Prochlorococcus marinus XMU1411: one gene and its partner. The main gene of each other region encodes a partner of the protein of the gene in region 2 in a complex. Links are inferred from orthologs where the notes say so. Each region holds a gene or a part of one and is shown on either strand. Other genes may lie near its edges. The genes, in order: HA145_RS00950 and HA145_RS01580.

Region 1 (3,293 bases), 120 kb from region 2 along the record:
ATTGGCTTTCTTGTTAAGTTTTTTAGTCTTTGATCACTCTTAAAAGAACTTTTAACTAACCTATCCTCAAGGGAATGAAAACTAATAATAGAAATAATACCTCCTGGCAAAAGCCATTCAGGGACAACTTGCAAAAATTTTTCTAATAATTCAATTTCTTTATTAACAGCAATTCTTAGTGCTTGAAATGTTCTTGTTGCTGGGTGTATTTTTTTATATCTTTGTTTTGGTGGAAAGCAGCCTGCAATGGAATAAGCTAACTCTTTTGTCCCAGAATATTTCCCATTTTCCTTCAAATCCATTTTTATTTTCCTTGCAATCTTTCTTGATAATCTCTCATCTCCATATTTATAAATTAGGTTAGCTAGATCTTTTTCATTTAAATCCTCAATTAATTTCTCTGCATCAACCTCAATAAGAGGATTCATGCGCATATCAAGTGGACCATCTTTTTGGAAACTGAATCCTCTTTTAGGGTTATCAATCTGGTTACTATTTACTCCAAGATCTGCAATTACAAAAGAAACTTTTTCTTTTGGTACAAAATCTGCAAAATTTGAAGCCCTTATATCAATCCTATTTTTAAATTCATCAAGTTTTTTTGATGCTGATATTCTCGCGTATGGATCTTGATCAAGTCCAATTATATTTAAATCCGAATATTTTCTCAATAAATGATAAGAGTGCCCGCCTCCGCCTAAAGTTGCGTCTATTCCTTTAAGTTGGTTGTTATGGATTAATGGGTAATGCTCTAATGAGGTCATAATCTCATCTGTCATAACTGATTTATGATTGAAAAAAGATGAATCAGATAGGTCAGTTTGCATAACTTTCGACTAAGATTTATTTAGAAGTTAAATTTCGAATGGCTCAGCTAGAGACTAGAACAGAACCAATGGTGGTCAATTTTGGCCCTCACCATCCCTCAATGCATGGGGTTTTAAGATTAGTTGTAACTCTTGATGGTGAGAATGTCATTGATTGTGAGCCAGTAATTGGATATTTACATAGAGGAATGGAAAAGATAGCTGAAAATAGGACAAATGTAATGTATGTCCCTTATGTAAGCAGAATGGATTATGCAGCAGGAATGTTTTATGAAGCTATTGTAGTAAATGCTCCTGAAAGATTAGCTAATATTCCAGTTCCTAAAAGAGCTAGTTACATCAGAGTTCTAATGCTGGAACTCAATCGTATTGCTAATCATCTTTTGTGGCTCGGTCCCTTTTTAGCAGACGTAGGAGCTCAAACTCCATTTTTCTATATTTTTAGAGAAAGAGAAATGATATATGATCTCTGGGAAGCTGCTACTGGACAGAGGCTGATAAATAATAATTTCTTTAGGATAGGTGGTGTCGCATGTGATCTTCCATACGGATGGTTAGAAAAATGTATAGACTTTTGTGACTGGTTTGGACCTAAGATTGATGAATATGAAAAATTAATTACAAATAATCCAATTTTTAGAAAAAGAATTGAAGGTCTGGGAACAATACAAAGAGACCAGGCAATTAATTGGTCTTTGTCTGGGCCAATGCTTAGAGCTTCTGGAGTTTCTTGGGATTTAAGGAAAGTCGATAGTTATGAATGTTATGACGATTTTGATTGGCAGATTGCTTCAGAAAAAGAAGGAGATTGTTATGCGAGATATCGAGTAAGAGTTGAAGAGATGAGACAATCACTAAGTATCATTCGCCAAGCTTGTAAAATGATTCCAGGAGGTCCAACAGAAAATTTGGAAGCTCAAAGAATGGCGACTGAAGATAAAAAAAGTGAAATATTTGGTTTGGACTATCAATATGTAGCTAAGAAGGTTGCTCCAACTTTTAAAATTCCTAACGGAGAATTGTATACAAGATTAGAGTCTGGTAAAGGAGAAATAGGTGTATTCATTCAAGGAAATAATGAAGTTACCCCATGGAGATTTAAAATCAGAGCAGCTGATTTAAATAATCTCCAAATATTGCCGCATATTCTTAAAGGTGCCAAAATCGCCGATATTATGGCAATTCTTGGCTCAATAGATGTCATTATGGGATCTGTTGATAGATAAGTTCTTTAAATGAAACCCGCTGACTGGTTGATATTGCAGAAGAAGGTAAGATTCGGTGATTGTGATTCTGCAGGTGTAATTCATTTTCATAACTTATTAAAATGGTCGCACGAAGCTTGGGAAGAGAGTATCGAAATTTATGGGATTCCATATCAAGATATTTTCCCAGATTTTTCTATACGTAAAAGTCAAATTATTTTTCCCATAATAAACTGTGAAGCAAACTTTCTTGCGCCTATAAAAATTGGAGATTTCTTAAAAGTAAAAATTGCCCCTCATAAAATTAATACACATTTGTTCCAAGTAAATAGCTTTTTTATAAAAAATGGAAATAAAGTAGCAGAAGGAAAAATAATACATTGTTCTTTAGATGTTGATTCAAGAAATAAAATAGAACTTCCCGATCAGTTAGAAAGATGGATAGAGGCGTCAAATGTAAGCTCAAATTTAAAAGAATGCTAATTATTATTTTTTAAATTTATAGTTTATTTTTTCTGCACTGGTATTTTTTTTAACAATCCACTTTTCAGGTTTTTCATGTTTAGGCCAACTTTGAGAAAATTTTTTTAATAAATTTAATGAATTTTTAATTTTTTTATAATTTATAAGTTCTGTAAATTCAACAATTATTTTAATTTTATTTCCCCATAATTTGTCTGATACTTTTGAAATATTGAATTTATTAATTGGGATATTTTCTTTAATAATGAAATCATTTAATCGAGATTCAATTACTTCTGGGAAAACGATTTCTCCTCCTGAATTAAAAGCGTTATCACTTCTTCCAAGAAAGTTTAAATATAAAGAATTATTGATTTGATTAATTTCACCTAAATCACCGGTTTGCCACCACCCATTTTTATTTTTGAAATTTTCAGTTTTTGAAGAGTCTATTATTTCGATTCCAATTCTGGCTGATTTTATCTCGATTAATCCTTTTGCGTTAATTCTGATTTTTGTATCAGGTAGTATTTCTCCAACATTTTTAAAACCCATTAAGAATTCTTTTGGTTTTAAACTCGTAACCATGGCTGCTGTTTCAGTTGAGCCGTAACAAGGTGCTAATTTTATCTTTTCTTCTATACATTGTTCTGCAGCTTCCCTTGAAATTGTAGCTCCACCTACCCAAATTAGATCAAAAATTTTCAGCCAACTAATTCCATCTTTTTGAGCTAAAAGTCTTTGTAATTGGGTAGGTACTAATGATGTAATCAAGTGTTTTTTGTTTTTTTTAGATTTA
Region 2 (3,315 bases):
AAAATCATAAGATCGCGAAGAAATTAACAGGTTGGTTACAGACAGTTGCTAAATCTCTCAAAAATTTATTTTTTTTTTACTATTAACTCAAGTTATTCAAAGTTAGCTATTCCATTTAAGGATATAACCACGCTCGCCAAGTACAAATCCTTTTTGATTGTCTAGAGCCTCATTATCAAGAAAAACTATTTTAATGTAGTTTGTTGGCAATTCAGAAGCAATAGGATCTTTATTCCAAGTTTTACCTTGATCTTTAATTACTATTAGAGTGCCATTGCCCCCGCCAGCCCATATATCACCATTTGGATCCCATCCCATGTCTAGATAATTGTAACCATTAAGAATTGGTATAATAGGTTTTGACCAATTTTCTAGGTCATTAGTATCTTCATTAAATCTAATTTCTGCTCCTCTTGAAAGCATCCATAAACTTCCTTCTGGATTAAAACCAATACTTTGAACTCTTTTGCTACTGGCTCTTTGATGAGCTATCCATGCATCACTATCCTTTTCCAAAGTAGAAAAGAAATTACCTAAACTACTTACACTTACATAATCTCCTTTATTAGTTCTTCTTAAATCTCTTACTCCTCCAGAACCAGATGCATCAAGAACTTTTGCATTCCATGATTCACCACTATCTGATGTTTCATAAATCGCACCTGCAGTGGTAGCTAATTCTGCAACACCGCCGTCGACAGTTGTTATTAGAAATGGTTGACCTGGTAATTTGTTACCTAGAGATAAACGAGTCCAATTCTTTCCTGCATCAAGTGTATGCATTACTAATGAAGGCTGACCTATTAACCATCCCTCTTCACCTTTAAAATCAATATCTAGGAGACGAAAGTTCTCTTCACTTGGTAAATCTAAATTTCTTTTTTCCCAAGTTTCTCCTCCATCATTAGATTCCATAATAAGTCTATTAGAACCTACTAAAAATCCATTTTTATCATCTATAAAGTCAACATCTAAAGCATTAGACTGGTCCTCAAACTTAATTGTTTTCCAAGGGCTGCTATCACTCATCTTTACTCCTGTAGATGAACAACTGCTCAATACAAAACAAAGAAGAACTGATAAAAGAAGATTGGGAATAATAGTAATAATTTTTTTCATTTGTATATATTAATGCAAAGAGTACAAAGAAAGGAACATAGCAGCAGCGAACGCTAGCCCTCCAAAGATCAATATGTTTTTTTGTCCAGGAGGTAAACTATTAAAGCCAAACCCATAAACTAAATTTTCTTCAAAACCACTTGGTTTAGATTTAGGACCTATATCCTTATAAAAATTTTTACCAGCTCGACAAACAGGGCAAGCGAAAGTATTACCATCCAACTCTGAAAAAGGAGTATTTTTAGGTATGTTTAATTTTTTATTTCCTTCAGACGGATCATAAATATATCCACAACTTCTACATTCGAATCTATTTTGTTCTAGATTAGGGGTAGGTTGTTCAACATTTACTCCTGAGGAATTTTCAGAAAGTTTTTCTTTCTCAAAGTTCTCAACTATTTTGTTTTCCTCAGAGGCTGGTTGAATGTTTTCACTCACGGCTTATTATTGTTCTTTAAGAACTTTAAAAGATTTTGCTTAATTAAGCGACTTTTATTCAAAATTAATTTTTTAAGATGTTTTTATTAACTGGCTATGAATACTTTTTAGGTTTCCTTCTAATTGCCGCAGCTGTTCCAGTATTAGCTCTAGTTACTAATCTCATCGTTGCCCCAAAAGGGAGAACAGGTGAAAGAAAACTTACATATGAATCTGGAATGGAGCCTATTGGAGGAGCATGGATTCAATTTAATATTCGTTATTACATGTTTGCATTGGTTTTCGTTATATTTGATGTTGAGACAGTATTCCTTTATCCTTGGGCTGTTGCCTTCAATAGATTAGGCTTATTAGCTTTTATTGAGGCTTTAATCTTCATTGCAATACTTGTTATTGCCCTGGCATATGCATGGAGAAAAGGCGCTTTAGAATGGAGTTAAAAAAATTGAATCCACAATTATCACCAAAAGCAATAAGAGAAATTCGAGAAGGGACTTGCAACCCTCTTGGTGCACCCCAAGTTACTACAGATTTAAGCGAAAACGTTATATTGACAAGCTTAGATGATCTTCATAATTGGGCTAGGTTAAGCAGTCTATGGCCCCTTCTTTATGGAACAGCTTGTTGTTTTATAGAATTTGCTGCCTTAATCGGATCTAGATTTGATTTTGACAGATTTGGATTAGTACCTAGAAGCTCGCCAAGGCAAGCAGATTTGATAATAGTTGCAGGGACAGTAACAATGAAGATGGCACCAGCGCTTGTAAGACTTTATGAGCAGATGCCTGAACCAAAGTATGTTATTGCTATGGGTGCCTGCACAATCACAGGGGGAATGTTCAGTGCAGATTCTACAACTGCTGTAAGAGGTGTTGATAAATTGATACCAGTTGATTTATACCTCCCAGGATGTCCGCCAAGACCAGAAGCAATTTTTGATGCTGTAATTAAATTAAGAAAAAAAGTTGGTAATGAATCAATTTTAGAGCGTACAAAAACAGAACAAACTCACAGATACATTACATCAGATCACGAAATGAACCTTGTTTTTTCAGAAAATACAGGTGAATATCTAAACAAAACTTCAGCTAACGTAATATCCCCCTCCAAAAAAGAAAAAATAACCGAATTCCCTGAAAACAGCGAAAAAACTGAAATTATTAATTCTGTAGAAGATTAATGGAAAAAGACGGTATAGCCACATCCTCAGATACTTCAATAGAGAAAGAAGGATTTATAAGCCAATCTTTGTCTAAAGATGGAATTCCAAATCAATCTTTATCTGATGATCACATAGGAATTGAAAACATTTCTGTGGAACCTAGCAAATTATATGAAGCGGTATCGGCGTTAAGAAATTATGGTTTCAACTATCTTCAATGTCAAGGTGGCTATGATGAAGGACCGGGGAAAAATCTTGTTAGTTTCTATCATTTTATAACTGTTGATGACTTACAAAAAATCGAAAAAATTAAAGAAGTTAGATTAAAAGTTTTCTTAAAAAGAGATTCTGATTTATCAATCCCTAGTTTGTATGAAATTTTTAAAGGAAGTGATTGGCAAGAAAGAGAAACATATGACATGTATGGAATAAATTTTATAAATCATCCAAATCCCAAAAGACTATTAATGCCGGAAGACTGGAGAGGATGGCCATTGCGAAAAGACTATATTCAGCCTGATTTTTATGAACTTCAAGATGCATATTAATTTAGTTTTTTTAATTTGCGGTACATAAATATAACTGCTCTTGCTAAT

The links.
Region 1: the proteins of HA145_RS01580 (region 2) and HA145_RS00950 are in contact, whole or in part, in a cryo-EM structure (PDB 6ZJN), measured with the Thermus thermophilus proteins. The link is inferred for Prochlorococcus marinus XMU1411 from one-to-one orthologs. Residues at the interface, in WP_096411116.1 of Thermus thermophilus: Glu45, Ser46, Asn48, Pro50, Ala51, Gly52, Glu53; in WP_223903221.1 of Thermus thermophilus: Met26, Thr27, Asn29, Gly31, Pro32, His34.

The regions. Positions count from the first base shown.
Region 1 is NZ_JAAORI010000002.1:95,656-98,948, forward strand. What follows is about bases 1-2,959. They hold HA145_RS00950 (NAD(P)H-quinone oxidoreductase subunit H), read left to right. Parts: upstream 1-865; coding sequence 866-2,053; downstream 2,054-2,959. Other genes in these bases: rsmH (16S rRNA (cytosine(1402)-N(4))-methyltransferase RsmH), read right to left, coding at 1-827; HA145_RS00955 (acyl-CoA thioesterase), read left to right, coding at 2,063-2,515; HA145_RS00960 (AMP-binding protein), read right to left, coding at 2,519-2,959. Outside these bases: more of HA145_RS00960, read right to left, coding at 2,960-3,293.
Region 2 is NZ_JAAORI010000002.1:213,194-216,508, reverse strand. What follows is about bases 335-3,315. They hold HA145_RS01580 (NAD(P)H-quinone oxidoreductase subunit 3), read left to right. Parts: upstream 335-1,634; coding sequence 1,635-1,997; downstream 1,998-3,315. Other genes in these bases: HA145_RS01565 (gluconeogenesis factor YvcK family protein), read right to left, coding at 3,264-3,315; HA145_RS01570 (NAD(P)H-quinone oxidoreductase subunit J), read left to right, coding at 2,737-3,267; HA145_RS01575 (NADH dehydrogenase subunit K), read left to right, coding at 1,988-2,737; HA145_RS01585 (rubredoxin), read right to left, coding at 1,129-1,557; HA145_RS01590 (photosynthesis system II assembly factor Ycf48), read right to left, coding at 335-1,119. In the rest of the region: more of HA145_RS01590, read right to left, coding at 103-334. UniProt on the Escherichia coli protein: NDH-1 shuttles electrons from NADH, via FMN and iron-sulfur (Fe-S) centers, to quinones in the respiratory chain. The immediate electron acceptor for the enzyme in this species is believed to be ubiquinone.